Regions from separate parts of the Streptomyces sp. NPDC034049 genome, predicted to be linked through region 2. Evidence: riboswitches for the same ligand, from Rfam matches in the RefSeq annotation. Region 2 holds a riboswitch; each other region holds the start of a gene.
The links. A riboswitch is a leader RNA that binds a small molecule or an ion and turns the genes downstream of it on or off. The one in region 2 is predicted to bind cyclic di-AMP.
Positions count from the first base shown of each region.

Region 1: it holds a riboswitch for cyclic di-AMP, as region 2 does, so the genes downstream of both, ACZ52C_RS13170 (M23 family metallopeptidase) here and ACZ52C_RS07810 (C40 family peptidase) in region 2, are expected to answer to the same signal.
Region 3: it holds a riboswitch for cyclic di-AMP, as region 2 does, so the genes downstream of both, ACZ52C_RS21580 (M23 family metallopeptidase) here and ACZ52C_RS07810 (C40 family peptidase) in region 2, are expected to answer to the same signal.
Region 4: it holds a riboswitch for cyclic di-AMP, as region 2 does, so the genes downstream of both, ACZ52C_RS15980 (M23 family metallopeptidase) here and ACZ52C_RS07810 (C40 family peptidase) in region 2, are expected to answer to the same signal.

Region 1 is NZ_JBVISJ010000003.1:769,790-777,189, forward strand. Features, by position in the region: gene ACZ52C_RS13150 (dihydrofolate reductase family protein) at 1-672, opposite strand, end outside; gene ACZ52C_RS13155 (MarR family winged helix-turn-helix transcriptional regulator) at 722-1,264, shown strand; gene ACZ52C_RS13160 (GTP cyclohydrolase II) at 1,498-2,157, shown strand; gene ACZ52C_RS13165 (PP2C family protein-serine/threonine phosphatase) at 2,261-3,391, shown strand; cyclic di-AMP (ydaO/yuaA leader) riboswitch at 3,646-3,807, shown strand; gene ACZ52C_RS13170 (M23 family metallopeptidase) at 3,818-4,879, shown strand; gene ACZ52C_RS13175 (aldo/keto reductase) at 4,998-5,942, shown strand; gene ACZ52C_RS13180 (PrsW family intramembrane metalloprotease) at 6,006-7,382, opposite strand.
Region 2 is NZ_JBVISJ010000002.1:675,094-682,493, forward strand. Features, by position in the region: gene pcrA (DNA helicase PcrA) at 1-1,665, opposite strand, end outside; cyclic di-AMP (ydaO/yuaA leader) riboswitch at 1,920-2,076, shown strand; gene ACZ52C_RS07810 (C40 family peptidase) at 2,086-3,276, shown strand; gene ACZ52C_RS07815 (hypothetical protein) at 3,320-3,673, opposite strand; gene ACZ52C_RS07820 (NlpC/P60 family protein) at 4,155-5,234, shown strand; gene ACZ52C_RS07825 (LuxR C-terminal-related transcriptional regulator) at 5,463-6,209, opposite strand; gene ACZ52C_RS07830 (PspC domain-containing protein) at 6,362-7,400, opposite strand, start outside.
Region 3 is NZ_JBVISJ010000007.1:137,908-145,307, forward strand. Features, by position in the region: gene ACZ52C_RS21570 (M16 family metallopeptidase) at 1-475, shown strand, start outside; gene ACZ52C_RS21575 (M16 family metallopeptidase) at 472-1,860, shown strand; cyclic di-AMP (ydaO/yuaA leader) riboswitch at 2,063-2,233, shown strand; gene ACZ52C_RS21580 (M23 family metallopeptidase) at 2,247-3,035, shown strand; gene ACZ52C_RS21585 (GntR family transcriptional regulator) at 3,241-3,945, shown strand; gene ACZ52C_RS21590 (HPr family phosphocarrier protein) at 4,116-4,397, opposite strand; gene ACZ52C_RS21595 (bifunctional acetate--CoA ligase family protein/GNAT family N-acetyltransferase) at 4,599-7,400, shown strand, end outside.
Region 4 is NZ_JBVISJ010000004.1:618,705-626,104, forward strand. Features, by position in the region: gene ACZ52C_RS15960 (helix-turn-helix domain-containing protein) at 1-578, shown strand, start outside; gene ACZ52C_RS15965 (DUF6126 family protein) at 575-697, shown strand; gene ACZ52C_RS15970 (tyrosine-protein phosphatase) at 729-1,526, opposite strand; gene ACZ52C_RS15975 (alpha-galactosidase) at 1,783-3,858, shown strand; cyclic di-AMP (ydaO/yuaA leader) riboswitch at 4,161-4,319, shown strand; gene ACZ52C_RS15980 (M23 family metallopeptidase) at 4,324-5,331, shown strand; gene ACZ52C_RS15985 (rhamnogalacturonan lyase family protein) at 5,580-7,400, shown strand, end outside.

The sequences.
Region 1 (7,400 bases), on a different contig from region 2:
GTAGCGGATGAGGACGACGTCGCCGACCGGCCGGGTCTCCAGCAGCCGCAGCCGGCTCTTCGGCCCGCCGGGGTAGCCGCCCGCCCCGAACAGCCGTGGCGCGTCCGCCTCGCCGACGAAGAGCGGCGCGACGGCCAGCTGCACCTCGTCCGCGAGGTTCTGCTGGAGGAGCTGGGTGTGGACCCGGCCGCCGCCCTCCACCATGAGGCGGCGGATCCCGCGTACGTCTCCGAGGTGGTCGAGGACGGCCGTCCACTTCAGTTCGGGGCCGACGGAGACCACGGCCACGCCTCGCGGTCCTGTCGGCAGGCCCAGCCCGTGCAGCCGTTCCGCGCCCTTGTCGGTCGTGTACACGACCTTCTCGCCGCCGGTGTGCCAGAACCGGGCCGCGGGGTCGAGTTCGCCGGACGCGCTGACCGTGACCTTCAGCGGGTACTCGGGGAGTCCGGCGGCGATCCGGGCCGCGCGCCGCTCGGGGGAGTTGACCAGCAGCCGGGGGTTGTCGGTGCGCAGGGTGCCGGCGCCGATCAGGATGGCGTCGCTGGCCGCGCGCACCTCGTCGACCCGGTCGAAGTCGGCCGGGCCGGAGAGCAGCAGCCGCTCGGGCCCGGTGTCGTCCAGGAAGCCGTCGAGGGAGACGGCGGCGGACAACAGGACGTAGGGCTGGGGCATGGGACGTGCTCCCTTGGTTCAAGTTTTAAACAATAACTACACTGTACGTATGACGACCCGCTGGCTCACCCCCGACGAACAGCGTGCCTGGCGCGCCTACGTGGCGGCGAGTTCCCTCCTCGAGGACGCGCTCGACCGGCAGCTCCAGCAGGAGGCCGGCCTGCCGCACCTCTACTACTCCGTGCTGTCCGCCCTCTCCGAGGCCCCGGAGCGGCGGATGCGGATGACCGAGCTGGCCGAGCGCCTGAAGATCACGCGCAGTCGGCTGACGTATGTCGTGACCAGGCTGGAGAAGGACGGCGTGGTGCGGCGCGAGGACTGTCAGTGGGACAAGCGGGGCAGCGTCGCCGTGCTCACCGACGAGGGCATGACCCTGCTGGAGCGCACGGCGCCGGGGCATGTCGAGACGGTCCGCAGGGCCGTCTTCGACCATCTCAGCCCCGAGCAGATCGGCCAGTTCGAGGAGATCTGCTCGGCCATCGCGACGGCGATCCAGGGTGGGGACCCCCGGTCGGCCCCCGGCTCGGACGACCTGCCGTGGCGCCGCCGCGCGTGTTCGCCGGGCCAGCAGGACGAGCGGGACCGCGCGTGACGGACGAGCGGGACCGCGCGTGACGGACGAGCGGGACCGCGCGTGACGGACGAACGGGACCGCGCGTGACGGACGAGCGGGACCGTGCGGGACGGACCGGACCGCGCGTGACGGGAATGTGACGTATCCCCAAACCGGTTGCTTGAAATTTGAAGCACGGGTTAGAGTCGCTCCGAGCGCTGTGCTTCAAAACTGAAGCACAGCGACACCCCGCACCAGGACCGGAGAACCGCATGCCCGACTTTCCCGCTGCCACCCCGCGTGCCCGCGTCCGGGTACCGCTGCGTTTCCAGGACGGCTACGGCGTCGACGCCGAGATGGTCACCTTCCACGACCTCGTCGACGGCCGGGAGCACCTGGCGATCGTCCTCGGCGACCCCGCCCCCGGCACGGCCCCGCTGGTCCGGCTGCACTCCGAGTGCCTGACCGGCGACGTGTTCGGCTCGGCCCGCTGCGACTGCGGACCGCAGCTGCGCGAGGCGGTGGAGCGGATCGCCGACCGCGGCGGCGTCCTCCTCTACCTCCGCCAGGAGGGCCGGGGCGTCGGCCTCTACAACAAGCTCGACGCGTACGCCCTCCAGGACCAGGGCCTCGACACCTACGAGGCGAACGCGGCGCTCGGGCTGCCGGAGGACGCCCGGGACTACACGGCGGCGGCGCAGATGCTGGGTGCCCTCGGCATCGACGAGCTCGATCTGCTCTCCAACAACCCCGACAAGTCCCAGCAGCTGCGCGACCTCGGCGTGCGCGTCCGCGACCGCGTCCCCACGGGCGTCTTCACCACCGCCCACAACGTCCGCTACCTCCGCGCCAAGGTCCTCCAGACCCAGCACACCCTCCCCCTGCACGAGCTGACGGGCGCGACCGGACTGACGGGCCTCTCGGCCGGCTGAACCCCCACCTGAACCCCACCCGCACCTCCTCCGTCATTCGGTTTCCTAGCCCACTCGGCCCCGTCGACTAGCCCCGCCGTCCGCCCCCGGAAACCCTGTATCCGTGGGGCAGCGAGAGGGCGTGGAGGCCGTGCGGGAGCCGGGTGGGCGGCGGTTCTCGTACGCCCGTACGCTCGCCCGCGCCCTTCCCGTGCTGCTGATCGCCACCGGCCTCTTCTACGACCACTTCACCCCGCGCGAGTTCACCGCGGTCCCCTTCTTCACCGCCGCGCCCCTGGTGACGGCCCCGCTCTTCACGCTGTTCGGCACGGTGGTCGTCGGCGCCGCGTCGGTGGCCGGGATCACCGCCGTGCGCTTCTACTACGACGACGCGGGCCGGGTGGACGCGGTCACCGAGATCGCCACGGTGGCCACGGTCGCCGTACTGGCCGTACTGATCAACCGCCTCGTCCGCCGCAGCGACGCCCGGCTCGCCACCGCCCGGGAGATCGCCGAGGCGGCGCAGCGGGCCGTACTGCCGGTGCCGCAGGAGCGGATCGGCGGGCTGGAGGTCGCCGCGCGGTACGAGGCCGCGCAGGCCGGTGCGTCGATCGGCGGCGATCTGTACGCGGTGCAGGACACGCCCCACGGCGTACGGCTGATCGTCGGCGACGTCCGCGGCAAGGGGCTCGGGGCGGTGTCGGCGGTGGCGGTGCTGATCGGGGCGTTCCGGGAGGCGGCCGAACAGGAGGCGACACTCGAAGCGGTGGCCCAGCGGCTGGAACGCGCGCTGGCCCGGGAGGGAACACGGCGGGAGGCCGCGCGGCGGGACGCGGCGGTGGAGTACGAGGGGTTCGTGACGGCCGTGCTCGCGGAGTTCCCGCACGGCGCCGGCCGTGCCCGGATCGTCAACCGGGGCCACCCCTCCCCTCTGCTGCTGCACGCCGACGGCACCCTGTGCACGCTGGACGCCCGGCAGCCCGCGCTCCCGCTCGGCATGGACGACCTCGGCACCTGGCCCGACCGCGCGGAGGAGACCGGATTCCCGTCCGGCGCCACGCTGCTCTTCTACACCGACGGCCTCTCCGAGGCGCGGGACGCGCACGGCGTCTTCTACGACCCGGCCGCGCGCCTGGCCGGCCGCGGCTTCACCGCCCCGCGCGCCCTGTTGACGACCCTCGCGCAGGAGGTCCGCCGGCACACGGGCGACCGCACCACGGACGACATGGCCCTCCTGGCGGTCCGCCGCCCCTGAGACACGGCCACGCTCGCACACCGATATCACCGAGCGTGTCCGTGTCACCGTGTTCCGTAGAGGAAGTGACGTCCCGTCAAGGCAACTGTTACTCGCGAGTCAAGGTCAACTCGCCCGTTTTCCACCCCTCATGACCCGTAAAGTCCAGCGCGAAGACCGGAACGATCATTCAGAACAGCTTGGAATGGAGTACTCGCGTCTATTAACGTTCGATAACGCAGCGCGGTCGTCCCAGCCGTCACAAGAGACGGCTCCGTGCTCATGCGCCGAATCCCGCAAGGGAACCGGGGAACCACCACCCTGGGGTGAATCGCACGGAAACCGCCGTGGCTGTACGCACGACCGGTTTACGCGCGTAGGAGACCTTCCTGCTCCGAACCCGTCAGCTAACCCGGTAGGCGAGGAGGAAGGAAGGAGTACGCCCACGTGGCGTCGAACCGGTCCGCGACCGAAGCCCCGTTCGTGCCGGCCCAACGTGACGGCGAGAGCCAGACGTTCGGCTACGGCAGCTATGACAGCGACAACGAGGGCCCCTGGCAGGAGTGGAATCCGAACGAGGAGACCCTGCGCCCCGCTCGCGGCCGGCACCGCGTCGCCAAGAAGAGCGGCGTACTCGCCCGTAACGGACTGGCCCGTAGCTCCACGGTCCTCGGCGTCGGTGTCATAGCCGCCGTCAGCGGCGCCGGCATGGCCAGCGCGCAGTCCGGCAAGGCCCCGGTCTCCATATCGATGCCCGACATGCCGAACGTCGGCTCGGTCTTCGAGGACGAGGCCGACGAGCCGGAGCCCGAGGCCTCCAGGACCCCGCTCAGCAGCGCCGGTCTGACCGCCGCCGAGACCGAGCAGGGCACCGCGGACGCCGGCGAGGCGCTGCGTGCCCGCATCATGGCGCAGGCCGAGTCCCAGCAGGACGCCTTCGACAAGGCCGCCGCCGAGGCCGCGCAGACCGCCGCCGCGGACAAGGCCGCCGAGCAGGCCGCCAAGGAGAAGAAGGAAGCCGAGGCCAAGGAGGCCGCCGCCCAGAAGAAGGCGGAGGAGGAGGCCGCGGCGAAGAAGGAAGCCGAGCGTCTCGCCGCCCTGGCGAAGCAGTTCACCCTTCCCACCTCCTCGTACACCCTCACCTCCACCTTCGGTCAGGCCGGCCCGTACTGGTCCTCCGGCTACCACACCGGCCTCGACTTCGCGGCCCCCACCGGCACGCTCATCAAGGCCGTCCACAGCGGCACCATCACGCAGGCCGGCTACGAGGGCTCCTACGGCTACAAGACCGTCCTCACCCTCGATGACGGCACCGAGATCTGGTACGCCCACCAGTCCTCCATCGGCGTCAGCGTCGGCCAGAAGGTCGCCACCGGCGATGTCATCGGCCGCGTCGGCGCCACCGGCAACGTCACGGGCGCCCACCTCCACATGGAGGTCCACCCCGGCGGCTCCAGCAGCGGCATCGACCCGGCGGCCTGGCTCCGCAGCAAGGGCCTGACCCCGTAGCCCGCCGCCCCTCGGCACTGCACAGCGACGCCGCGTAAGCCCCGGGCCTACGCGGCGTTCGTCCTGCCTCGGTGTCGATGGGGAATGCGGGCGTCCGGTCCGCTCGTTGACGTTGGACATGACTTCTCTTCGCAGGCTCGGCACGTCCGACATCGAGGTCTTCCCGCTCGCCCTCGGCGGCAACGTCTTCGGCTGGACGGCGGACGAGGCGCAGTCCTTCGCCGTCCTCGACGCCTACGCCGCCGCGGGCGGCAACTTCATCGACACGGCCGACTCGTACTCGGCCTGGGTCGAGGGCAACGAGGGCGGCGAGTCCGAGCGGATCATCGGCAGGTGGGTCGGGTCCCGCGGCAACCGCGACGACGTGGTCATCGCGACCAAGGTGAGCCAGCACCCCGAGTACCAGGGCCTGACGGCGGCCAACATCAAGGCCGCCGCCGACGCCTCGCTGGCCCGCCTCGGCACGGACCACATCGACCTCTACTACACCCACTTCGACAAGCCCGAAGTCCCCGTCGAGGAGATCATCACCGCCCTCGATGACCTGGTGAAGGCCGGCAAGGTCCGCGCAATAGCCGCCTCCAACATCAGCCCCGAACGCCTGAAGGCCTCCCTGGACTTCTCGGCCGCCGAGGGCCTGGCCCGCTACGTGGCGCTCCAGCCCCACTACAACCTGGTCTCCCGGGACACCTACGAGGGCCCCCTCCAGGCCGTCGCCGCCGACGCCGGCCTCTCCGCCGTCCCGTACTTCGCCCTTGCCAAGGGCTTCCTGACGGGCAAGTACCGCCCCGGCACGGCGGTCGACAGCCCCCGAGCCGCAGGCGCCGGCGCCTACCTCGACACCCCGGCGGGCCCCCGCGTCCTGGCCGCCCTCGACGACATCGCAGAGTCCCACGGCGTCGCCCCCGCCACCGTGGCCCTGGCCTGGCTGGCCGCCCAGCCGACCGTCGCGGCCCCCATCGCCTCGGCCCGCTCCCTGGACCAACTCCCCGCACTCCTGGGCGTGGCCGACCTCACCCTCACCCCCGAAGAACTGACCCGCCTGACCGACGCCTCGGTGTAACCCCGGGTCCGGAGCAAACGCACGCCGCACCGGCACGGCCCCGACCCCGCCCCCACCCGCGCGCTAGTACCGATAGGGGTTGTACGAGGGATACGCCGCCGCGCCGTACCCCTCGTACATGCCGTGCCCCTCGTACGGGCCGTACCCCTCGAACGCCCCGCCGGCGGCCCCGTACCCATACCCTTGCGCGGCGCCGTACCCGTACCCGTACGCGTACTTCGCCCCGACCTCCCGCCCGGCATACCCCATCGCAGCCCGGGCCAACTCCCGCCGCCGCCACAGCTCGAACAACAACTCCCGCTCCCGCAGCGCGAAGTCACTCCCGACCCGCCCGCGCAACCCCCGGTACCGGTGGAAGGCCAACTTCGTCGCGTACACCTCGTACTCCGCGATCGACCGGCCCCCCGCCTTCCCGAAGTGGTGCGCCGCATACTCCCGCGCCACCCGCCGAGCCCGCATCGACCCCAGCACGGACGGCTCGACCGGCGTCAGCCACCCCGCGGCCGCATACGCCGGCAACCCCTCCCGCACGATCCGCAGCTCCCGCTGCCGGGCCCAGATCACCCACCACGTCAGCAATCCGAACGCCGGCATCATGAACGCCGCGTACACCGCGAAGAACCCGTACTCCCCGAACGTCGCCGACCCGTTCCACACCGAGTGCATCCCCATGGCGAGCAGGAGTCCGCCCACCGGTACGAGCACCCGCCGCCCTCGCTGCCACTCCGCGGAGAACGCCGCCACCCCGAACCCGATCCCGGTCAGCACGGTGAACAGGGGGTGCGCGAACGGCGACATGATCACCCGTACGAAGAACGTGGCCGCGGTGACCGACGCGAGGCCGCTCCCCCCGCTGAGCTGGTCCGTCCCGAAGGCGGTCCCCAGATACAGGATGTTCTCGGTGAACGCGAAGCCCGTCGCGGTGAAGCCCGCGATCACCACCCCGTCCACGACCCCGGTGAAGTCCCGTCTCCTGAACAGGAACACGAGTAAGACGGCGGCGGCCTTGGCGGTCTCCTCGACCACGGGGGCTATGACGGTGGCCCCGAGGGTGTCGGCGTGCGAGGGGTCGGCCGTGGCGGTCGCTATCCACCGCGTCGCGAAGCTGTTCGCCACGATGGCTATCAGCGCCGCCGCGCAGGCTCCCCAGGCGAACGCGAACACCAGGTTGCGCCAGGGCCCGGGCTCCACCCGGTCCAGCCACCGGAACGCCGCCATGAGGAGCGGCACGGGCAGCACCGCGAGCCCCAGCCCGACGAGAAACCCCTCCGTGCCGGTCTGCTCCCGGACGAGCGCGAGGATGACGAGCCCGGAGACGGCGAGCAGTCCTATCAGCGCGCCGTATCTGACGCTCTTCCGCTGCCACCAGCGGGTGGGCCTGAACACATACCCACCGGTGGGACCGCCGGGGTGCGTCGGGTAGGGGGAACTGGTGGCCATTGCATTGACCCTAACGAG
Region 2 (7,400 bases):
GCCGGACTCGACGACGGTCCGCAGGTCCTCCATCAGCGTGTTGAACCGCTTGACCGCGTTGGTCGACCGGGCCGCCATGCCGTACGCCTCGTCCACCCGCTTCAGCGCCTGCGGGAAGCTGATCTTCTCGCGCTGGGAGAGGGCGTCGATCATCGCCTCGGCACGGTCACCGATGCCGCGCTTGGGCACGTTGAGGATGCGGCGCAGCGGGACTGAGTCCTCCGGGTTGGCCAGGACCCGCAGATACGCGAGGACGTCCCGGACCTCCTTGCGCTCGTAGAAGCGGACGCCGCCGACGACCTTGTAGGGCAGGCCGACGCGGATGAACACCTCTTCGAAGACGCGGGACTGGGCGTTCGTCCGGTAGAAGACGGCGACGTCGCCGGCCTTCGCGTCGCCCGCGTCCGTCAGGCGGTCTATCTCGTCGGCGACGAACTGGGCCTCGTCGTGCTCGGTGTCGGCGACATAGCCGGTGATCTGCGCGCCCGCGCCCGCGTTGGTCCACAGGTTCTTCGGGCGGCGGGACTCGTTGCGCTCGATGACCGCGTTGGCCGCGCTCAGGATGGTCTGCGTGGAGCGGTAGTTCTGCTCCAGCAGGATCGTGGTCGCGTTCGGGTAGTCCTCCTCGAACTGGAGGATGTTGCGGATGGTCGCACCGCGGAAGGCGTAGATCGACTGGTCCGCGTCACCCACGACGCACAGCTCGGCCGGAGGCACGTCCCACTCGGCGGGCGGTACGTCGACCGGGTGCTCGGAGGTGCCGACCAGCTCTCTGACCAGGGCGTACTGGGCGTGGTTGGTGTCCTGGTACTCATCGACGAGGACGTGACGGAAGCGACGGCGGTAGTGCCCGGCGACGTCCGGGAAGGCGCGCAGCAGATTGACCGTCGTCATGATCAGGTCGTCGAAGTCCAGCGCGTTCGCCTCGCGGAGGCGGGACTGGTAGAGCGCGTAGGCCTGGGCGAGGGTCTTCTCGAAGCCGTCGGCGGCCTGGGCGGCGAAGTCCTCCTCGTCGATCAGCTCGTTCTTCAGGTTCGAGATCTTGGCGCTGAAGGACTTGGGCGGGAAGCGCTTGGGGTCGAGGTCCAGATCACGGCAGACGAGCGCCATCAGCCGCTTGCTGTCGGCGGCGTCGTAGATCGAGAAGGAGGACGTGAAGCCGAGCTTCTTCGACTCGCGCCGCAGGATCCGGACGCACGCGCTGTGGAAGGTCATGACCCACATCGCGTGCGCGCGCGGGCCGACGAGCTGCTCGACGCGCTCCTTCATCTCGCCGGCGGCCTTGTTGGTGAAGGTGATCGCGAGGATCTGCCCCGGGTGGACCTGCCGCTCGCCGAGCAGGTGGGCGATGCGGTGGGTGAGCACCCGGGTCTTGCCGGAGCCCGCGCCGGCGACGATGAGCAGGGGGGATCCGGCGTGCACCACGGCCGCGCGCTGGTTCTCGTTCAGCCCGTCCAGGAGGGCCGCCGCGTCGAGGGCGGGGCGCGGGGCGCCGTCCCGGTAGTACTCGTCACGGTCCGGTGGCACGTCGAACTTCCCGCCGAACAGATCGTCCGGAAGCGACTCCGGTACGTGATCGTCCTCGGGCGGCGGCGGGGGCTCCTCCGCGTGGCCGCGAGGGGCCTGGAGGTCCGCCAGGAAGCTGTCGTCAAAGAGGCTGCTCATCGCTCTCCGAGTCTAGGCGCCCCCACTGACAGCGAGAGGCCGCCCCGGGAAGTCCACACCCCACCACTCACCGCGCCCACCTCACGACGGTGAGCGATCGAGCGTACCGCCTGTCGCACGAAAGAGGCTAAGGTCACGAAAACGTATCGGGCATATCGAACATCAACCTTCACACGGACCACACGAGTTGGCTAGCTTCTTCTTGGGCCGTACGACACAACCGGCGAACGTCGCCGGGCCGCACGGCCTCCGCCGAGTCCGGCACGCCTCTCCCGGCGCCGGAGCCGGGGACCCACCGACCTCCGGGGTGAATCGACCCGACCGCCGCACGCGGCGAGGGCCGTAGGGCAACCTTCCGAAGCTTGCGCCCGAACCCGACAGCTAACTCGGTAGGCGGACAACGGAAGGAGACGCCGCACCATGGCGCCGCACCGCAAGCCGCGTCCGGCCGGCCGGACGCGCGCGGGCATACGCACCCCCGCTCTCGCCACGGCCGCCCTGACCTCCGTGGCACTGCTCTCCCAGACGGCCACCGCCGCACCCTCCACCGACGACAGGCCGAGCCTGGAGGAGGTCGAGAAGAAGGTCGACGACCTCTACCGCCAGGCGGGGTCGGCGACCGAGAACTACAACGCGGCCAAGGAGAGGACGACCAAGCAGAAGAAGAAGGTCGACACCCTCCTCGACGACGTCGCCAAGCGCACGGAGAAGCTGAACGAGGCGCGGGAGGAGCTGGGTTCGTTCGCGGCGGCCCAGTACCGCACCGGCGCGGCCACCCCCGACCAGGCCTCGCTGCTCCTGGCGGACAACCCGCAGGACTACTTCGACCAGAACCAGCTGATGGACCGCTTGACGGGCCGTCAGCAGCAAGCGGTCGACGCGTACGTCACCGAGCAGGCCGACGCGGCGGAGCAGCGCCGGACGGCGAGCGACAGCCTCGAGAAGCTCACCGAGTCGCAGAACGCCCTCAAGACCAGCAAGGCCAAGGTCCAGGCGAAGCTCGCCGAGGCCCGCGAACTGCTCTCCACCCTCACCGCCCAGGAGAAGGCCCGGCTCGCCGCGATCGAACAGCGCGAGCAGGAGGAGGCCGACCGCAAGGCGGAGGAGCTGGCGCGGCAGCAGGCGGCGCAGGCGAGCCAGGAGACCCAGAACGCCCAGGAGACCCAGGGCACCCAGGGCGGGACCGCCACCGGCACGGAGACGTCACCGGGCACCACCGGGACCACCGCTCCGGTCGAGGACTCCACGTACGCCTCGAAGGCCACCAAGGCGCTCGCCTTCGCCCGCGCGCAGATCGGCAAGCCGTACGTCTGGGGCGCCACCGGCCCCGGCTCCTACGACTGCTCCGGCCTCACCCAGGCCGCCTGGAAGGCCGCCGGCGTGGACCTCCCGCGCACCACCTACGACCAGGTCGAGGCGGGCACCACCGTCCCCCTGGCCGACGCCAGGCCGGGCGACCTCGTCTTCTTCTACGACAACATCGGCCACGTCGGCCTCTACATCGGCAACGGCATGATGATCCACGCCCCCAAGCCGGGCACCTACGTCCGCGAGGAGTCGATCTTCTACGACGGCGAGTCCTCGATCCACAGCGTGGTGCGGCCGGCGTGACCCCGGCCGGGCCCGTCCCACGGGCTCGGCCGAGCGGCTCCTCTCAGGTCCAGAGCACCGCGATGAAGACGTTCGCCGTGGTCAGCGCGCCCACCAGGGCGAAGAGCGGCTTCTCCACCGTCTCCTCGTCGCGCTTCACATAGACCAGACCGAGGATCACGATCAGCAGGGCGAGCTTGATGCCGATCTTGATGTTGTTGACGGGCTGGTCGTCGGCCTGGTTGAGGCCGACCAGGAGGATGCCCGTCACGAGCATGGTGAGAGCGCCGTGCAGCATGGCGGGGACGAAGCGGGCGGTGCCCTGCCCCATGGCCTTCATCTGGGTGAGGAACCCACCCAGGAGGGAGGCGATGCCGATGATGTGGAGGGCCACGAGGATGTGGATGAGTACGTCCATGCGCGGAGCCTAATGAGGGGCCCGGGACTCCTCGGGCACCGGGGCGGGCCCTCCCGGACACCGCCAACGGCGCCCCCGAACGATCCCGAATGATCTTGCATATATGCGCTCCATAGCACCGCCCTTCCCCCGCCCGGTCCGAAATCGTCGCATCGGTCATCGCACAGCGTGAAGTCGACGGCGCCAGGCCAGGATTCCGGTCACATACGGTCACCTCATTGTCGGTGCGCGCCACTTCCGTACAACGCGTTACCGAGCCCTCACAGCCAGGTTTAGCGTCCTCCCTCAGGTGACCGGCTCCCCACCGCCGCCCGGGCCAGGGGCGGCAGTCGGCCACCACCGCCGAGAAAGGTCCGGCGGCGTCCCGCTCCCCCTGTGCGGGCCGCCGCCGGACGCGTAACCGCTCCCCCCAGGCGGTCCGTACGGACAGACGATGTTCGTACTGCGGACGGCGGTCGTACGGAGAGGACGTGGACTCCACGTGGCAGCGCACCGCAAGCCCAGACAGCGCTCGCTCGGCGGCCAGACGGCCCGCACGGCCGCGACGATCGCCCTCGCGGGCGCGGCGACCGCGACCGGTTTCGACGGCACCGGGCACGCCGACCCCCAGCTCACGCCGGAGCAGGTCAGGGCGAAGGTGGCCAAGTTGTACCAGCAGGCCGAGGTCGCGACCGAGAAGTACAACGGCGCGAAGGAGAAGGCCGACAAGGCGCAGGAGAACCTCGAGGAACTGCGCGACCAGGCCGCCCGCCGCACCGAGCGGCTCAACACCGCCCGTGACGAACTCGGTTCGGTAGCCGCGGCGCAGTACCGGGGCGGCGGCATCGACCCCTCCTGGCAGCTCGCCCTCTCCGCCGATCCCGACCAGTACCTGGACGGCGCCGCCCTCGCCGAGCGCGTCGGCAGCCGCCACTCGGCGGACGTGGCGAGCGTACGGAAACAGCTGTTGGAGATCGAACGGCTGCGCGGGGCCGCCCGCGTCGAACTGGGCACGCTCAAGACCCGTCAGACGGAACTGAAACGCCACAAGAAAACCGTCACCTCCAAACTGACCGACGCCCGTCAACTGCTCGGCCGCCTCACCACCGAGGACCGCACCCGCTTCGACTCCCGGGACGGCACCACGGGACACGCCTCACGCTCCTCCACCACGGCCCAGCGCAGCCTCTCCGGCCCCGTCTCCCCCGCCTCCACCACGGCCGACGCCCCCAACTCCCGCGCCGCCGCTGCCGTCTCCTACGCGTACTCCAAGATCGGCAGCCCGTACGTCTGGGGCGCCACCGGCCCCAACGCCTTCGACTGCTCCGGCCTCACCCTCGCCGCGTACCGCGCCGCCGGCGTCTCCCTCCCCCGCACCACCTACTCCCAGATCAACGCCGGCCCCCGCATCGCCCGCTCCGAACTCCGCCCCGGCGACCTCGTCTTCTTCTACTCCGGCATCAGCCACGTGGGCATCTACATCGGCAACGGCCAGATGATCCACGCCCCCAACCCCTCGGCCCCGGTACGCGTGGCACCACTGGACGAGATGCCGTACGTGGGGGCTACGCGGGTGGCTTGAGCGGGGCTCTGTGCCGGGTGGCCGGTCGCCGGTGGCGTTGGTGGGCGGTGGCGTTGGCCAGGTGCCCCGAGTGGGACCGTTGGGAGGCGTCCCTGTGCCGGTCGTGCGGCTGCCCATCGCCGGCGGGACCACGCGGACCGCACCGCCCCGGCAACCGCCGTCGCCTACGACGCCGTCTCTCCCCGGCAGCCGCACGACCGGCACGTCGGCGTCGGGGGCGCCCCGACCTCACACCAGGCGGCGTGCCGTCGCCCATCTCGTCAACTCGTGGCGGTTGGAGAGCTGCAACTTCCGTAGGACGGCGGAGACATGGGACTCCACCGTCTTCACCGAGATGTAGAGCTGCTTGGCGATCTCCTTGTACGCATAGCCACGGGCGATGAGCCGCAGCACCTCGCGCTCACGCTGGGTGAGACGGTCGAGGTCCTCGTCGACGGGCGGGGCGTCGGTGGAGGCGAAGGCGTCCAGGACGAAGCCGGCCAGGCGGGGAGAGAAGACCGCGTCGCCCTCCTGAACCCGGAAGATGGAGTCGACCAGGTCGGAGCCGGTGATCGTCTTGGTGACATAGCCGCGCGCGCCACCCCGGATCACCCCGATCACATCCTCCGCCGCGTCCGACACGGACAGGGCGAGGAAGCGGACGGGCTGCTCAGCATCCGCCATCAACGCCGAGCAGCGGCGCAGGACTTCGACACCACCGCCACCGGGCAGGTGCACATCGAGAAGCACCACCTCGGGCCGCGTGCTCGTGATCACCGAGACCGCCTGATCGACATCGGGGGCCTCGCCGACCACCTCCACCCCCGTACGGTCCGTCTGCCCGATCTCGGCCTGCACCCCCGTACGGAACATGCGGTGGTCGTCCACCAGCACGACCCGGACATGCCGACCGGGCCCGGTCGGCACGGGTGCGGCAGCCGCGCCGGATGCCGCGGGGGCGGCGGGGGCGGCAGACGGGGTGGTGCGGTCGGGCATGGTGGGTTGGTCGGGCGCCGCCGGCCGGTCGGGCCCGCCGGGCAGGTTCTCGGGCGAACCTGTGCCCCGCGTGGCCGAACCGCCCTGGCCCTCGTTCGGCGCTGTGCCCGAACCGCCCTGTGCGGCAAGGTCGTTCGCCCCGTTCGCGTCACTCATGACGTCGTCTCCGCCCTCTCCATCTCCAGCTCGACCTCCGTGCCGCCGTCCGGCACGGCGCGGAGCCGTGCCGTGCCGCCGTTGCGCTCCATGCGGCCGATGATCGATTCTCTGACGCCCATGCGGTCGGCGGGTATCGCGTCAAGGTCGAAGCCTGGGCCGCGGTCGCGGACGGACACGAAAACCGTCCTTCCCTCGACCTCGGCGAAGACCTGCACGGCGCCGCCCTCGCCACCGTACTTGGCGGCGTTCACCATCGCCTCGCGTGCGGCCTGCATCTGCGCGGTCAGCCCCTCGTCGAGGGGGCAGTCGCCGACGACCACCACCTCTATGGGGACGCCGTGTTTGTCCTCGACCTCCGCCGCGTTCCGCCGTACGGCCTCGGCGAGGGTGTCGGGCTCGTCGTCCTCGTCCTTTCCGGTGCCCTCGGGCTTGTACAGCCAGTTCCTCAGGTCGCGTTCCTGGGCGCGGGCGAGGCGGCGGACCTCGTTCGGCTTGTCCGCGTTCCGCTGTATCAGCGTCAGCGTGTGCAGCACCGAGTCGTGGACATGGGCGGCGACCTCCGCGCGCTCCTGGGCGCGGATGCGCATCAGGCGCTCCTCGGAGAGGTCCTGGGTCATACGGACGAGGTACGGTCCGGCCAGCAGCGATATGCCCACGAGGACCGCGAGCGCTGCTTGCAGGACCGAGCCGAGGTGGGCGGCCGAGCCCTGGAGGACGAATATCCCCGAGACCCCCGCGGTGACCAGCAGGACACCGGCCACGGAGCGCAGCAGTGTGATCGTGCGCCGACGACGGCCGACCTCGGCCCAGCGGGCCCGCCGCGCGTTGTCCGCCTGGCGCCAGACCAGGGCGACGCCGGCGGCGACGAGCACGGTCGGCCAGAGATAGGCCCGGGCGCCTTCCCCCAGGTTCACATTGCCGACGAAGACCATGGCCACGACGACCATGAGGAGAAGGGCGACTATCTGGCCGCGGTCGGGCTTGCGGGCCACGAGCCGACGGCGGCCGTCGGGTGAGGTCTCGGTGGCGATC
Region 3 (7,400 bases), on a different contig from region 2:
GACGGCCGGCTTCGGCCTGCTGCGGCTGGCCGGCGCGCCCTCCATGGCGTGGATGGACGTGAAGACCTCGGGCGACGTCGAGGTGCCCGTCATCGAGGCCGCCGTCGACGAGGAGCTCGCCCGGTTCGCGGCCGAGGGCCCCACGGCGGAGGAGATGGAGCGCGCCCAGGCCCAGTTGGAGCGCGAGTGGCTGGACCGGCTCGGCACGGTCGCGGGCCGCGCCGACGAACTGTGCCGGTACGCGGTCCTGTTCGGCGACCCCAAGCTCGCCCTGACGGCCGTCGACCGGGTCCTGGAGGTGACGGCCGACGAGGTCCAGGAGATCGCCAAGGCGCGCCTGCGGCCCGACAACCGCGCGGTGCTCGTCTACGAGCCCGTCGCCAGCGAGGAGGACGCCGAAGAGGGCGCCGAAGACGAGACCGCCGCGGCCGAGGCCGCCGGAACCACCGACGAGACCGAGGAGTCGGCGAAGTGACCGAGCTCGCGACCATGGACTTCCACCCGCAGCCCCAGGCCGGCGAGGCCAGGCCCTGGGCGTTCCCGGCGCCCGAGCGCGGCACCCTGGACAACGGCATGACCGTGCTGCGCTGCCACCGCCCCGGCCAGCAGGTCGTCGCCGTCGAGGTGCTCCTCGACGCGCCCCTGGACGCCGAGCCCGCCGGCATCGAGGGCGTCGCCACCATCATGACCAGGGCCTTCTCCGAGGGCACCGACAAGCACACGGCCGAGGAGTTCGCCGCCGAGCTGGAGCGGTGCGGCGCCACCCTCGACTCGCACGCCGACCACCCGGGCGTACGCCTGTCCCTCGAAGTGCCCGTCTCGCGGCTGGAGAAGGCCCTCGGCCTGCTCGCCGACGCCCTGCGGGCCCCCGCGTTCGAGGACGGCGAGATCGAGCGGCTGGTGGCCAACCGGCTCGACGAGATCCCGCACGAGACCGCCAACCCCGGCCGCCGGGCCGCCAAGGAGCTCTCCAAGCAGCTGTTCCCGGCCACCTCCCGGATGTCACGGCCCCGCCAGGGCAGCGAGGAGACCGTCGAGGGCATCGACTCCGCGGCCGTTCGCGCCTTCTACGAGCGGCACGTGCGCCCCGCGACGGCCACCGCCGTGGTCGTCGGCGACCTCACCGGGGTCGACCTCGACACGCTGCTCGCCGACACCCTGGGCGCCTGGACCGGCTCCCCGGCCGCGCGGCGACCCGTGCCGTCGGTGAGCGCCGACGACACCGGGCGCGTGATCATCGTGGACCGACCCGGTTCCGTGCAGACCCAGTTGCTCATCGGCCGGGTCGGCGCCGACCGGCACGACCGGGTGTGGCCGGCCCAGGTGCTCGGCACCTACTGCCTCGGCGGCACCCTCACCTCCCGCCTGGACCGCGTCCTGCGCGAGGAGAAGGGCTACACCTACGGCGTGCGGGCGTTCGGCCAGGTGCTGCGGGCCGCGCCCGACGGTTCGGGCATCGCGATGCTCGCCATCAGCGGCTCCGTCGACACCCCCAACACCGGGCCCGCGCTGGACGATCTGTGGACGGTGCTGCGCACCCTCGCCGCCGAGGGCCTGACGGACGCCGAGCGCGATGTCGCCGTGCAGAACCTGGTCGGGGTCGCCCCCCTCAAGTTCGAGACGGCCGCGGCCGTGGCGAGCACGCTGGCCGACCAGGTCGAGCAGTACCTGCCGGACGACTACCAGTCGACGCTGTACCGCCAACTCGCCGCCACCGGCACCGTGGAGGCCACCGCGGCGGCCGTGAGCGCCTTCCCGGTGGACCGTCTGGTGACCGTCCTCGTCGGGGACGCCGCGCAGATCGAGGAGCCGGTCAGGGCCCTCGGAATCGGCGAAGTCACCGTCGTCCCGGCCGAGTAGGGGCGGCCGGACGGACGCGTGTCAGTGGGGCCCTGGTGACGGAAGAGTCACCAGGGCCCCTGTTTGTCCGTATTGATGGCGGAGGTTGTGTGTCTGACCTGTGGCGTAGTTAACAAATCCCGTGATCCGTTTGTTATTTCGAAGACGGCCCACTTAGCGTCGGTCCGGCTGTTCGTCAGAAGTTCGCCGCAGCCGCGGCACCGGACAGTCATCGCCGAGTCCCCATGGCGTGAGCCAGGGGAGCCGGGGACCCACCGAAGTCCCTGGGGTGAATCGGGTGCCCTTCGCGAGCGACGCGAAACGAGGGGTAGCCGTAGGAGACCTTCCTGCTCCGAACCCGTCAGCTAACCCGGTAGGCGAGAAGGAAGGAAAGGACCAGCCACTTCATGGCGTTCACCCGCGCCCCCGGGAAGCACCGCCGTCCCGGCCGTGTGCAGCGCACGACCACGAGGAACGTGGGCGTTGCCGCTCTCACCACCACCGGTGTCCTCGGCACCCTCGCCGGCCCCGCGCTCGCTGCGGAGGAGCCCGCCGTCGAGCAGACCGGCCTGAACCAGATCATCATCCTCGGCGACACGGTCGCCGACCAGGTCGACGCCCAGGCCGTGGCCCAGCAGCAGGCCGCCGAGGTCGCCGCCGTCAAGAAGAAGGCGCAGGAGGAGGCCAGGAAGGCCGCCGCCGAGAAGGCCGAGCAGGAACGTGCCGCCGCCAAGGAGCGCGAGGAGATCAAGGCCCGTGCCGCCCGCGCGGCCGAGCGCGAGCGCCTCAACGCCTACGTCGCCCCCATCAGCGGCTCCTACATCTCCACCGGCTACAAGGCCGGCGGTGCCGTCTGGTCCTCCGGCAGCCACACCGGTGTCGACTTCCACGCCGCGTCCGGCACGGCCGTCCACGCGGTCGGCTCCGGCACCGTCGTCGAGGCGGGCTGGGGCGGTGCCTACGGCAACAACATCGTCATCAAGATGAACGACGGCACGTACACCCAGTACGGCCACCTGTCGTCCATCGGCGTCTCCGTCGGTCAGACGGTCACCCCCGGCCAGCAGATAGGCCTCTCCGGGGCCACCGGCAACGTCACCGGCCCCCATCTGCACTTCGAGGCCCGGACGTCGGCCGAGTACGGCTCGGACATCGACCCCGCCGCGTACCTGCGCTCGCACGGCGTGAACGTCTGACGCGCGCCCCCGCTTCCCAGGAGGCCCCGGCTCACCGAGCCGGGGCTTTCCTTGTTGTGGTGACCCACCACTTGTGACGCACCTCCTGTCCAAAAAATATCCCTGGATTCCGGTCCGCCGTCGGAAATTCCGTCTTCCTGCAATAGAGTCGCTGGAACACACGTCAATCATCGACGTTTCACGGGGATTAAGGCGGAGGTCGGTCATGCGTATTCCGGCGCACTCGGTATGCACGGCGATCCGTGATGACATCGTCGCGGGTGTCTACGAGCGCGGCAGCCGGCTCACCGAGGAACTGCTCGCCCGCCGGTACGGCGTCAGCCGGGTGCCCGTGCGCGAGGCGCTGCGCACGCTGGAGGCCGAGGGGTTCGTGGTGACCCGCCGGCACGCGGGCGCGTGCGTCGCCGAGCCGACCGAGCAGGAGGCCGCCGACCTGCTGGAGATGCGCATGCTGCTGGAGCCCCTGGGGGCCGCCCGCGCCGCGCAGCGCCGCACAGAGGCGCACCTCAAGGTGTTGCGGGGACTGGTCAGGTTGGGCCAGGAGCGGGCCAGGAGGGGCAACAGCGAGGATCTGCGCTCGCTGGGCGGCTGGTTCCACGAAACGCTCGCGCAGGCCTCCGGCAGCCCCGCCCTGACCTCGACACTCGCCCAGCTCCGGCACAAGATCGCCTGGATGTACGTGGTCGATGCGCCGGCCGACCCCGGGGAGTCCTGGGCGGAGCACGGCGGCATCGTGGACGCGGTCGCGCGCGGCGACGGCGACCGGGCCCGCGCGATCACGTCCCTGCACACCGAGCGGGCCACCGCCGCGCACCGGCTCCGATTTCCGGCCGGGTCCGGCGGGGCGGAGCGCCCGGAACGTGTGAGGACTTCGCAACACCCCGTAAACATGCCGAGCCTGCGGCATTAACACGGGCGCCGTATACAAAGAGGGAAGAATTCCGAGGGGCATTTTTCCTGCTGCCCGCAGAACGGAAAAATGATGGAATGCGAAGGGCCCGCCCGATAAATCGGACGAGCCCTTCGATGTGTGTGCGGGGCGGCTTTTCAGGCCTTTCCGCTTCGGTGGTCCGCTCGCTCTCAGACCGTCTCGGGGAGCTCTTCGAGCCCCTCGGCGACGAGCTTCGCCAGACGGTCGAGCGCGGCGTCCGCGCCCTCGGCGTCGGAGGCGAGCACGATCTCCTCGCCGCCCTGGGCGCCGAGGCCCAGGACCGCGAGCATGGAGGCCGCGTTGACGGGGTTCCCGTCGGCCTTGGCGATCGTCACGGGGATACCGGAGGCCGTGGTGGCCCGGACGAAGATGGATGCGGGTCGGGCGTGAAGGCCCTCGGCCCAGCCGACGTTGACGCGGCGCTCAGCCATGTGATGCTGCCCTTCAGGTGTCTCGGGTGGTGCAGAGAGGTCTAGACCGGTTGTCTAGACCAGTTTTCCATATGGCGCGACGCACCGGAACGGGCCCACGGCCTGACCGCGAACCGGCTGTCGAGCTTGGGGTCGTGCTTCAGTTGTGCCTCCCCAGACTGCCCCGCGCCGTTGTCGGACGCGAGCCGTACTCTGGGGCCCATGCAGACCTCGTCGGACCGGCACGAGTACCCCGCCCACTGGGAGGCCGACGTGGTGCTGCGCGACGGCGGCACCGCACGCATCAGGCCCATCACCGTCGATGACGCCGAGCGTCTGGTCAGCTTCTACGAGCAGGTCTCGGACGAGTCGAAGTACTACCGCTTCTTCGCGCCGTACCCTCGCCTGTCCGCCAAGGACGTCCACCGCTTCACGCACCACGACTTCGTGGACCGGGTGGGGCTCGCCGCCACGGTCGGCGGCGAGTTCATCGCCACCGTACGCTACGACCGCATCGGCGCCGACGGCATGCCCGCGTCCGCCCCCGCCGACGAGGCCGAGGTCGCCTTCCTCGTGCAGGACGCCCACCAGGGCCGCGGGGTCGCCTCCGCCCTGCTCGAACACATCGCCGCCGTGGCCCGGGAGCGCGGCATCAGACGCTTCGCCGCCGAGGTGCTCCCCGCCAACAGCAAGATGATCAAGGTGTTCACCGACGCCGGGTACCAGCAGCAGCGCAGCTTCGAGGACGGCGTCGTCCGGCTGGAGTTCGACCTGGAACCCACCGACCGTTCCCTCGCCGTCCAGCGCGCCCGGGAGCAGCGCGCCGAGGCCAGGTCCGTCCAGCGGCTGCTCGCGCCCGGCTCGGTCGCGGTCGTCGGCGTCGGGCGCGCACCGGGCGGAGTGGGCCGCAGCGTGCTCGCCAACCTCCGCGGCGCGGGCTTCACCGGGCGGCTGTACGCGGTGAACAGGGCGCTGGGGGAGGACGAGAAGGAACTCGCCGGGGTGCCCGCGCACAGGTCCGTCACCGACATCGAGGGCCCCGTCGACCTCGCGGTCGTCGCCGTCCCCGCCGCCCACGTCCCCGAGGTCGTCGCCGAGTGCGGTGAGCACGGGGTGCAGGGCCTCGTGGTCGTCTCCGCCGGGTACGCCGAGAGCGGACCGGGCGGGCGCGAGCGTCAGCGCGAACTGGTGCGCCAGGCCCGCACGTACGGCATGCGCATCATCGGGCCGAACGCCTTCGGCATCATCAACACCGCCCCCGACGTACGGCTCAACGCCTCGCTCGCCCCCGAGACCCCGCGTTCCGGGCGCATCGGCCTCTTCGCCCAGTCCGGCGCCATCGGGATCGCCCTGCTCTCCCGGCTGCACCGGCGCGGGGGAGGGGTCACCGGGGTCACGGGCGTCTCCACGTTCGTCTCCTCCGGCAACCGTGCGGACGTGTCCGGGAACGACGTCCTCCAGTACTGGTACGAGGACCCGGACACCGATGTGGTGCTGATGTATCTGGAGTCCATCGGCAACCCGCGCAAGTTCACCCGCCTCGCCCGGCGCACGGCGGCGGTCAAGCCGCTCGTGGTGGTGCAGGGCGCGCGCCATGGCTCCGCTCCCCTGGGCCACGCCGTGCGCGCCACCCAGCTGCCGCACACCACCGTGTCCGCGCTGCTGCGGCAGGCCGGGGTGATTCGGGTCGACACGATCACGGAACTGGTCGACGCGGGGCTGCTGCTGGCCCGGCAACCGCTACCGGCGGGGCCGAGGGTGGCGATCCTGGGCAACTCCGAGTCGCTGGGGATGCTCACGTACGACGCCTGTCTCTCCGAGGGGCTGCGGCCGCTGCCGCCGCTGGACCTGACGACCGGCGCCTCGGCGGAGGACTTCCACGGGGCGCTGTCGCGGGCGCTGGCGGACGACGCGTGCGACGCGGTGGTGGTGACGGCGATACCCGCGCTGGGGGAGACGTCGCCGGGGGACGCGGCCTTGGCGGAGGCGCTGAGGTCGGCCGCCGCCGCGAACCCGTCGAAGCCGGTGCTGGTCGTCCACGTCGAGCTGGGCGGGCTCGCGGAGGCACTGTCGGCCGCGGCGAGCACCGCACCGCGGGTCGCGGAGGCGGCACCCGACACCGGCCCCCGCCACCCGGCGGAACGCTCGGCCACGACGGGGGAGGCTACGGGCCCGGGCGGGCCGACCTCTGGCATGCCGATCTCAGGAGTGCCGATCTCGGACATGCGGGGCCCTGGTGTGCCCGGCGCCGGCGCGGCAGGCCCCAGCGGACCGGCGGCCCAAGTCGTCGAGGGGGCGCAGCGCGGGCCGGCAGCCCCTGCGGAGCCGGCCGGCGCCCGGCTCATCCCCGCCTACCCCGCCGCCGAGCGAGCCGTCCGGGCGCTGTCCGAGGCCGTGAACTACGCCCAGTGGCGGCGGGACGCGGCGGAGCCGGGGCGCGTCCCCGAGTACGAGGACATCGACGAGAAGGGCGCGGCCGAGCAGATCGACGCGCTGCTGGCCAGGGGCGAGGGGCTCACCCTCGGGGCGGAGGAGACGGGCGCGCTGCTCGCGCGGTACGGCATCCACCTGCGGCAGGCGCGCCCCGCGCCGACGCCCGACGAGGCCGCGAGAGCGGCGCGGCTCATCGGCTATCCCGTCGCGCTCAAGACCACCGCCCCGCACCTGCGGCACCGGGCCGACCTGGGCGGCGTACGGCTCGACCTGGCGGACGAGGAACAACTGCGGCGGGCGTACGCGGAGTTGACGGAACTCTTCGGAGGGCCCGACGAACTGCGCCCGGTCGTGCAGGGCATGGCTCCGCGCGGGGTCGACACGATCGTGCGGACGGTGGTGGACCCCGCGGCCGGAGCGGTGCTCTCGTTCGGGCTCGCCGGGCCCGCGTCGCAGCTGCTCGGGGACATGGCGCACCGCCTGATCCCGGCCACCGAGCGGGACGCGGCCACACTGGTCCGCTCGATCCGGACGGCCCCCCTCCTCTTCGGCTGGAGGGGCTCGGCACCCGTCGACACGGAGGCGCTGGAG
Region 4 (7,400 bases), on a different contig from region 2:
CCGCCGTCGCCCCGCAGCTGCGGGGCCTGCGCCGCCGGGCCGCCCTCACCCTGGAGGCCGCCGCCCGCGCCGCCGGCCTGTCGCCCGCCCATCTCTCCCGGCTGGAGACCGGACAGCGCCAGCCGTCGCTGCCGATGCTGCTCGCGCTGGCCCGCGTCTACGGTACGACCGTCTCCGAACTGCTCGGCGAGACCGTCGTCGAACGGGACGCCGTGCTCCGGGCGCCCAACATGGAGCCCACCCGGGCCGGCGGCTGGACGTACTGGCAGGCGGGCGCGTCCGGGCGCGGGATGCAGGCGCTGCGCGTCCATGTGCCGCACGGCTCGCAGGGCGACATCGTGCGCGTGCACCCCGGCGAGGAGTGGCTGTACGTCCTCAAGGGGCGGCTGCGGCTGCGCCTCGGGGACACCGCGCATCTGCTGGCCCCCGGGGACAGCGCGCACTTCGACTCCCTGACCCCGCACCGCATCGCCGCCGCCGACCACGACGGCGCCGACCTCCTGTTCGTCCACACCCTTCTGCAGAGCCCGACGGCCGCGCTGTGCCTCGGGCCGACCCCGTCCGGAGAGACGCCATGACCGACCTGGAAGACAAGTTCCCCCGCGCCCTGTGGGTGCGGCTCATCATCTACATCGCCGTCGGCCACGTCTTCGCGGGCTTCATCTATCTGCTCTTCGAGGTGGGCGCCAAGCAGTGACCACCCGGCCGGACCGGGACGGGCCGAAGGCTCAGTCCAGCAGGCGGTCGCGCAGTCGCTCCCGGGTTTCCGGGGTGACCTTCAGGCCCTGCTCCAGGTAGGTGTCCACGTCCCCCCAGGTCTCCGCGACGGTGTCGAAGGCGGCCTGGAGATATTCGGCGCGGGCGTCGAAGAGGGGGCTCAGGAGTTCCATGACCTCCGGGGAGTAGGCGTTCGCCGCGCTGCTGCTGCGGTGCACCTTGTAGCGGCGGTGCTTGGCGTTCGACTCCAGGTAGTCGGCGACGATGGCCTCGCGCTCCACGCCCACGGCGAGCAGGGTGATGGCGACGGAGAGGCCCGCGCGGTCCTTGCCCGCCGCGCAGTGCATCAGCGCGGGCACGCTGTCCTCGGCCAGCGCGTGCAGCACCCGGGAGTGCTCCGCCGTGCGCTGCTTGATGATCGTCCGGTAGGAGGCGATCATCCGGCCGGCCCCCTTGCCGTCGTCCAGCAGGGCGCGCAGCTGGTCCAGGTCGCCGTCGCGGACCATCTTCCAGAACTCGGCGCCGTCCGCCGGGTCGCTCAGCGGCAGGTTCACATTGCGGACGCCGGGCAGCTCGACGTCCGGGCCCTCCAGCTTCTGGTCGGCCGCGTTGCGGAAGTCGAAGACCGTGTGCAGGCCCAGTGAGGCCAGGAACGCGGCGTCCTCGTCGGTCGCGTGCGCCAGGTGGCCGCTGCGGAACAGCACTCCGTGACGCACCCGACGGCCGTCCACGGTCGGCAGACCGCCCACATCCCGGAAATTGCGCACTCCGGTCAGCTCGGGTTCGGTCGACGGGATCTGCTGCGTCACTGGGGCTCCCTCCCATCCGTCCGTCCGCGTTGGGCGCCGACGGGCGCGCACTCGACATCGAGGCGCGCCCTCGACGATACGACATGGGTGTGTACGCCAATGAGTTGTCCACAGCCGGGCGCGGGGGGCCGGAGCGGTTGTCCACAGGCCGCTCGGCCGACGCGGCCGAGGTTGTCCACAGGCTCCGTCGACCGCCCGCTGCGACCTGCGATGATGTTGAAGCCCGATCGCACCTGTTCGAATCTGTGGGGGCTTGATGTTGGAAATCGGCGCAGACGGCCGGACCTGGATGCTCACCGGGCCCAGGAGCAGCTATGCCCTGCGGCTCACCGAGAACGACGAGCTGCTGCATCTGCACTGGGGTCCCCGGATCGCCCTCGCGGACGCCGAGGAGCTGGCCGGCCGGCAGCGGCTGCCGTACTGGCCGTTCGAGGCCCCGGTCGACGGACACGAGGAGTACCCCGTCGAGGGCGGCCCCCGCTTCACCCGCCCGGCGCTCTCCGTGCGCACGGACGAGCGGCGCGGCACCGAGTGGACCTTCCGGGAGTACGAGGCCGACGGCGACGAGCTGCGGCTGCGGTTCACCGACGACGGACTCGGGATCACCCTGCACTACCGGATGCGCGACGACGTGGTCGAGCGCTGGGTCACCCTGGTCAACGAGGGTCCGGCGGCGGAGCTGTTGCGGGCCGACTCGGCGACCTGGACCCTGCCGCGGCGCGAGGAGGAGCCCTGGCGCCTCTCCCAGCTGCACGGGCGGTGGGCGGCCGAGTCCCGCCTCGTGCGCGCCGACCTCACCTACGGCGAGAAGGTCATCGGCAGCCGCCGCGGGCACACCGGGCACCAGCACCTGCCCTGGGTCGCCCTCGACACCGACGCCACCGAGGAGCGCGGCGAGGTCTACGGCTGCGCCCTCGGCTGGTCGGGTTCCTGGCGGATCGCGGTGGCCCAACTCCCGGACGCGCGCGTGCAGATCACCGGCGGCGCCGGATACGACGAATCGGGACTGCTGCGGCTGGAGACGGGCGGGACCTTCACCACGCCCGTCTTCGCGGGCCTCTGGAGCGACGGCGGCTTCGGCGGGGCGAGCCGCGCCTGGCACGCCTACCAGCGGGCGTACGTCATCCCGGACGCCGACCAGGACCGGCCGGTGCTCTTCAACTCCTGGGAGGCAACCGAGTTCGACATCTCCGAGGAGCAGCAGGGAGCCCTCGCGCGGCGGGCTGCGGCCATGGGGGTCGAGCTGTTCGTGGTGGACGACGGCTGGTTCGGGGCGCGGACCAGCGACCGGGCCGGCCTCGGCGACTGGACACCCAATCCCGACCGCTTCCCGAAGGGGCTGCGGCCGCTCGCCGACCATGTGCACGCCCTCGGGATGCAGTTCGGCATCTGGGTCGAGCCGGAGATGGTCAATCCGGACAGCGAGCTGTACCGGGCGCACCCAGAATGGGCACAGTTCCAACCGGGCCGAAAGCGGACAGAACTGCGCAATCAGCTCGTCCTCAATCTCGCGCGCGAGGACGTGCGGGAGTACCTGTGGGAACGGCTCGACACCCTTCTGTCCAGCGCGCCGATCGACTATGTGAAGTGGGATTTCAACCGCTGCTTCACCGACGCGGGCTGGCCGGGGGAGCCCTATCCGCAGAAGCTCTGGGTCGAGCACGTGCACGCCTTCTACGCCCTGCTGGACCGGCTGCGGGCCGCGCACCCGGGGGTCGCCTTCGAGTCGTGCTCGGGTGGCGGCGGCCGGATCGACCTCGGGGTCATGACGCGGACGGACCAGGTGTGGACCTCCGACAACACCGACCCGCTCGACCGGCTCGCCATCCAGCACGGCTTCAGCCAGGTCCATCCGGCCCGGGCCATGGCCGCGTGGGTCACCGACAGCCCGAACAACCAGCTCAACGGGCGGGTCAGCTCGCTGCGGTTCCGGTTCGTCAGCGCCATGGCGGGTGTGCTCGGCGTGGGCGGCGACCTCACCGAGTGGAGCGAGGAGGAGCTGGCCGAGGCCCGGGAGTGGGTCGAGCTGTACAAAAGGATCCGGCCGGTCGTGCAGCGCGGCGACCTGTACCGGCTGCGGCCGCCGACGGGCGGGCTGAGCGCCGTGCAGTACGTCCACGGGGACGATGTCGTCGTCCTCGCCTGGCTCCAGGCGCAGCACTACGGCGAGCCGCTCGCCCCGCTGCGGCTGCGCGGGCTGGACCCGACACGGACGTACGAGTGCCGCGAAACGGGCGAAAAGTACCGGGGTGCCGTGCTGGCGCATCACGGATTGCCGACCGGGCTGCGCGGCGACTTCGATGCGACGGTTGTCCGACTCCGTCGCACTTGAGCCTTCTGTCCGAAATACTGCCGTTAATCCAACAAACCCTGGAATAAAGCCTACTGGGCCGTAGGTGCGTGAGCAGCGTCATATTCGTGACGTTCCGTTGCCGTCATGTCCACGTAATTCGGGCGGATTTCCAGGGAGGTTGGAATGCGCCCTGGACCGGTCTATTACGGAGCGTGATGGTGAATTGAAGTAAGGATCAGGGGAAAAGACGCACAGGAAGTCCCCATGGTTGTCTCTGTGGCCACAAGTCGCTTACGTTCGGCGTCAATCCGGACGGACGCCCAATCCTGCCGCCGACCGGAGCCGCGTACCGACCAGATCCACGGCAGGAGCGGGGGACCCACAGGAATCACCGCCTGTTCCGGTCTCCGGAACGGCTAGGGGTACAGCCGTGCGCAAGCACGGCCGGACATCTCCAGTCCGCACCCGACAGCTCACCTCGCAGGCGCCGGAGAGGAATTCGTCATGCCCGCGAAGGGTAAGCACCGCCGTCCGAAGCCCCAGCGCTTCACTCGCTCGATCGCCGCCGCCGGCACCGGTGGCGCGGCGCTCGCGCTGCCGCTGATCGGAGCCGCCGGCGCCCACGCCGCGACCCCGTCCACCGCTGCCTCGGGTGTTTCCGAGAAGCCGACCACGATCGCCGCCGAGAAGGCCGCGGTCGAGGCGGGCGCACGGATCGAGCAGGCCGAGAAGGCCGCGCAGGCGCAGAAGGGCACCACCAAGAAGGCGGCGCCCAAGACCTATTCGGTGAAGGTCGGCGACTACCTCGCGAAGATCGCGGACGAGCAGAACGTCGAGGGTGGCTGGAAGCGGCTGTACTCGGACAACCGGGAGGCGGTCGGTTCCGACCCCTCGCTGATCCACCCGGGGCTGAAGCTGTCGATCGGTGAGCGGGCCGCGTCGAGCGAGACGTCGCGCTCGTCGTCGAAGCCGCAGCTGTCGCAGTCCTCGAAGCCCAGCGAGCCCGCCAAGGCGCCGAAGCCCTCCGCTCCCGCGAAGCAGGAGTCGAAGGACACCCAGGCGTCGACCTCCACGGCGAGCGGCCAGTCCTCGTCGTCCAACGCCTCCGGCTTCAGCCGGCCCATCACGGGCGCGACCGTCGGCACCGCGTACAAGACCGCCGGCAGCATGTGGTCCAGCGGCTACCACACGGGCGTCGACTTCGTGGCCCCGACCGGGACCAGCCTCAAGGCCGTGGGGGCGGGCACCGTCGTCTCCGCCGGCTGGGGCGGCGCGTACGGCAACCAGGTCGTGATCAGACTCGCCGACGGCTACTACGCCCAGTACGCCCACCTGTCCTCGATCTCCGTCTCCGCGGGTCAGGTGGTCAGCGGTGGGCAGCAGATCGGCCTCTCCGGCGCGACCGGCAACGTCACCGGACCGCACCTGCACTTCGAGATCCGCACCTCCCCGAACTACGGCTCGGACATCGACCCGCTGGCCTACCTCCGCTCGAAGGGCGTCGGCGTCTGACGACCCCGCCCCCTGGCTGACGTCATCTCCACCCGGCGTCCGACGACACCTTCGCCCGGCGTCCGACGTCACCTCCATCCGGCGCCCGCATGCCGAAGGCCGGTCCCTGTGATCAGGGACCGGCCTTCGGCGTTTCATGATCACCGTGTTGCGGTCGTGTGGCATGGCCGAGCGAAGCCTCGACAGTGCCGCGAGAGGCGGGGACAGTGATCCGCGTAAGCGCTTTCTGTCTCTGTGAAGGAGTGTCGGTGCGTACTGCCCGACGTCGAAGAACCGTCTTCCTGACCGCGGCCGCCCTGTTCGCCGGTCTCTTCTCCACACCCGGCGGCCATGCCGCGGAGAGACCTCGCCGGGTCGTGGAGAACCTGGACCGGGGCCTGGTCGCCGTACCGTCCGACGGCGGGACCTTCCTCAGCTGGCGGCTGCTCGGCACGGAGTACGCCCGCCGCGGCGACGCGATCGGCTTCAACGTCTACAAGGGCCGCAAGCGGCTGAACCGGGCGCCGATCACCCGCTCGACGACCTACCGCGACACCAGCCCCGGCACGGGCGCGTACAGCGTGCGGGCCGTCGTCGACGGGCGGGAGGGAAAGCCGAGTCCGGCGCTGGTCCTCGGTCAGGGGTACGCCGAGATCCCGCTCGCCGCGGCGGAGGGCTACACCGTGCAGCACGCCTGGCCCGGCGACCTCGACGGGGACGGACGGTACGAGCTGGTGGTGAGCAGGCTCTCGCAGACCAGGGACCGGCCCGACCTGCTGGAGGCGTACAGGCTGACCGGCGAGCGGCTGTGGCGCGTCGACCTCGGCCCCGGCTCGTACACCCAGGTCGGCGGGAACGGCGCCAACGACCCGGCGCCCGCCGCGATCAGCGGATCCACGCCGATCGGCGGGTACCGCAACGACGACAACGTGACCGTGTTCGACCTGGACGGCGACGGCCGGGCCGAGGTGCTGGCGCACACGGCCGCCGGCGCGACCTTCGCGGACGGCACGCGGGTCACCGCCGACTCGCCCGCCCGGCAGTTCGTCTCCGTCGTCGACGGCGCGACCGGCACCGAGCGCGACCGGCAGCCCGTGCCCGACGACTTCGCCGCCGACGGCCCGTCCGGCGGCCACTTCGGCATCGCCTACCTCGACGGGGTCCACCCGAGCCTCGTCACCAAGCTCGTCACCCGGGTCGGCGCCCGGCGCGGCGCCTTCCGTGTCCTCTTCCAGACCTGGGACTTCGACGGCACGGTCCTGACCCGCCGCTGGAAGTACGTGGTGCCCCCCGACAGCGGCGCGACCAGCTTCCACCAGATCCGCACCGTCGACGTCGACCTCGACGGCAAGGACGAGATCGCCGACGGCAACTACGTGGTGAACGGCGACGGCACCCTCCGGTACGTCGTCGACGGTGCCGGACACGGTGACCGCTTCCACATCGCCGACCTCGACCCCGGCCGCCCCGGCCTGGAGGGATTCGCCATCCAGCAGGCGGAGCTCGGCGTCGTCCCGAACTTCCCCTGGTACTACTACGACGCCGACACCGGCGAGCGCCTGGTGACCGGGCAGCACCCGGCCGACTGGGAGAACGACACCGACATCGACGTCGGCCGGGGCAGCACCGGCGACATCGACCCGGGCCATCGCGGCTACGAGTACTGGACGTCCACCGCCGACGTCACGGCGCCCGGTGCCGGCGTCCGCAACGTCCGGGACGGCAAGGTCGCCGCGACCACGCCCAGCGTCAACTTCCGTATCTGGTGGGACGGCGACAAGGGCTCGGAGCTGCTGGACTTCACCCATGTCTCCGACTGGGACCCGGCGACCGAGACCAGTACGAGGATCTTCGATCCGGTCGGGGTCGTCTCCGGGGCGCGCAACGCGACCCCCTTCTACGGCGACATCCTCGGCGACTGGCGCGAGGAGATCCTCGCCGAGACCGCCGACCACACCGCCCTCCGCCTCCACACCACCACCGAGCCGACCGGAACCCGTCTCTACACGCTCGCCCACAATCCCGCGTACCGGCTGGGATGGACCGTCCGGGGCTACCTCCAGTCGACGTACACGGACTACTACCTCGGC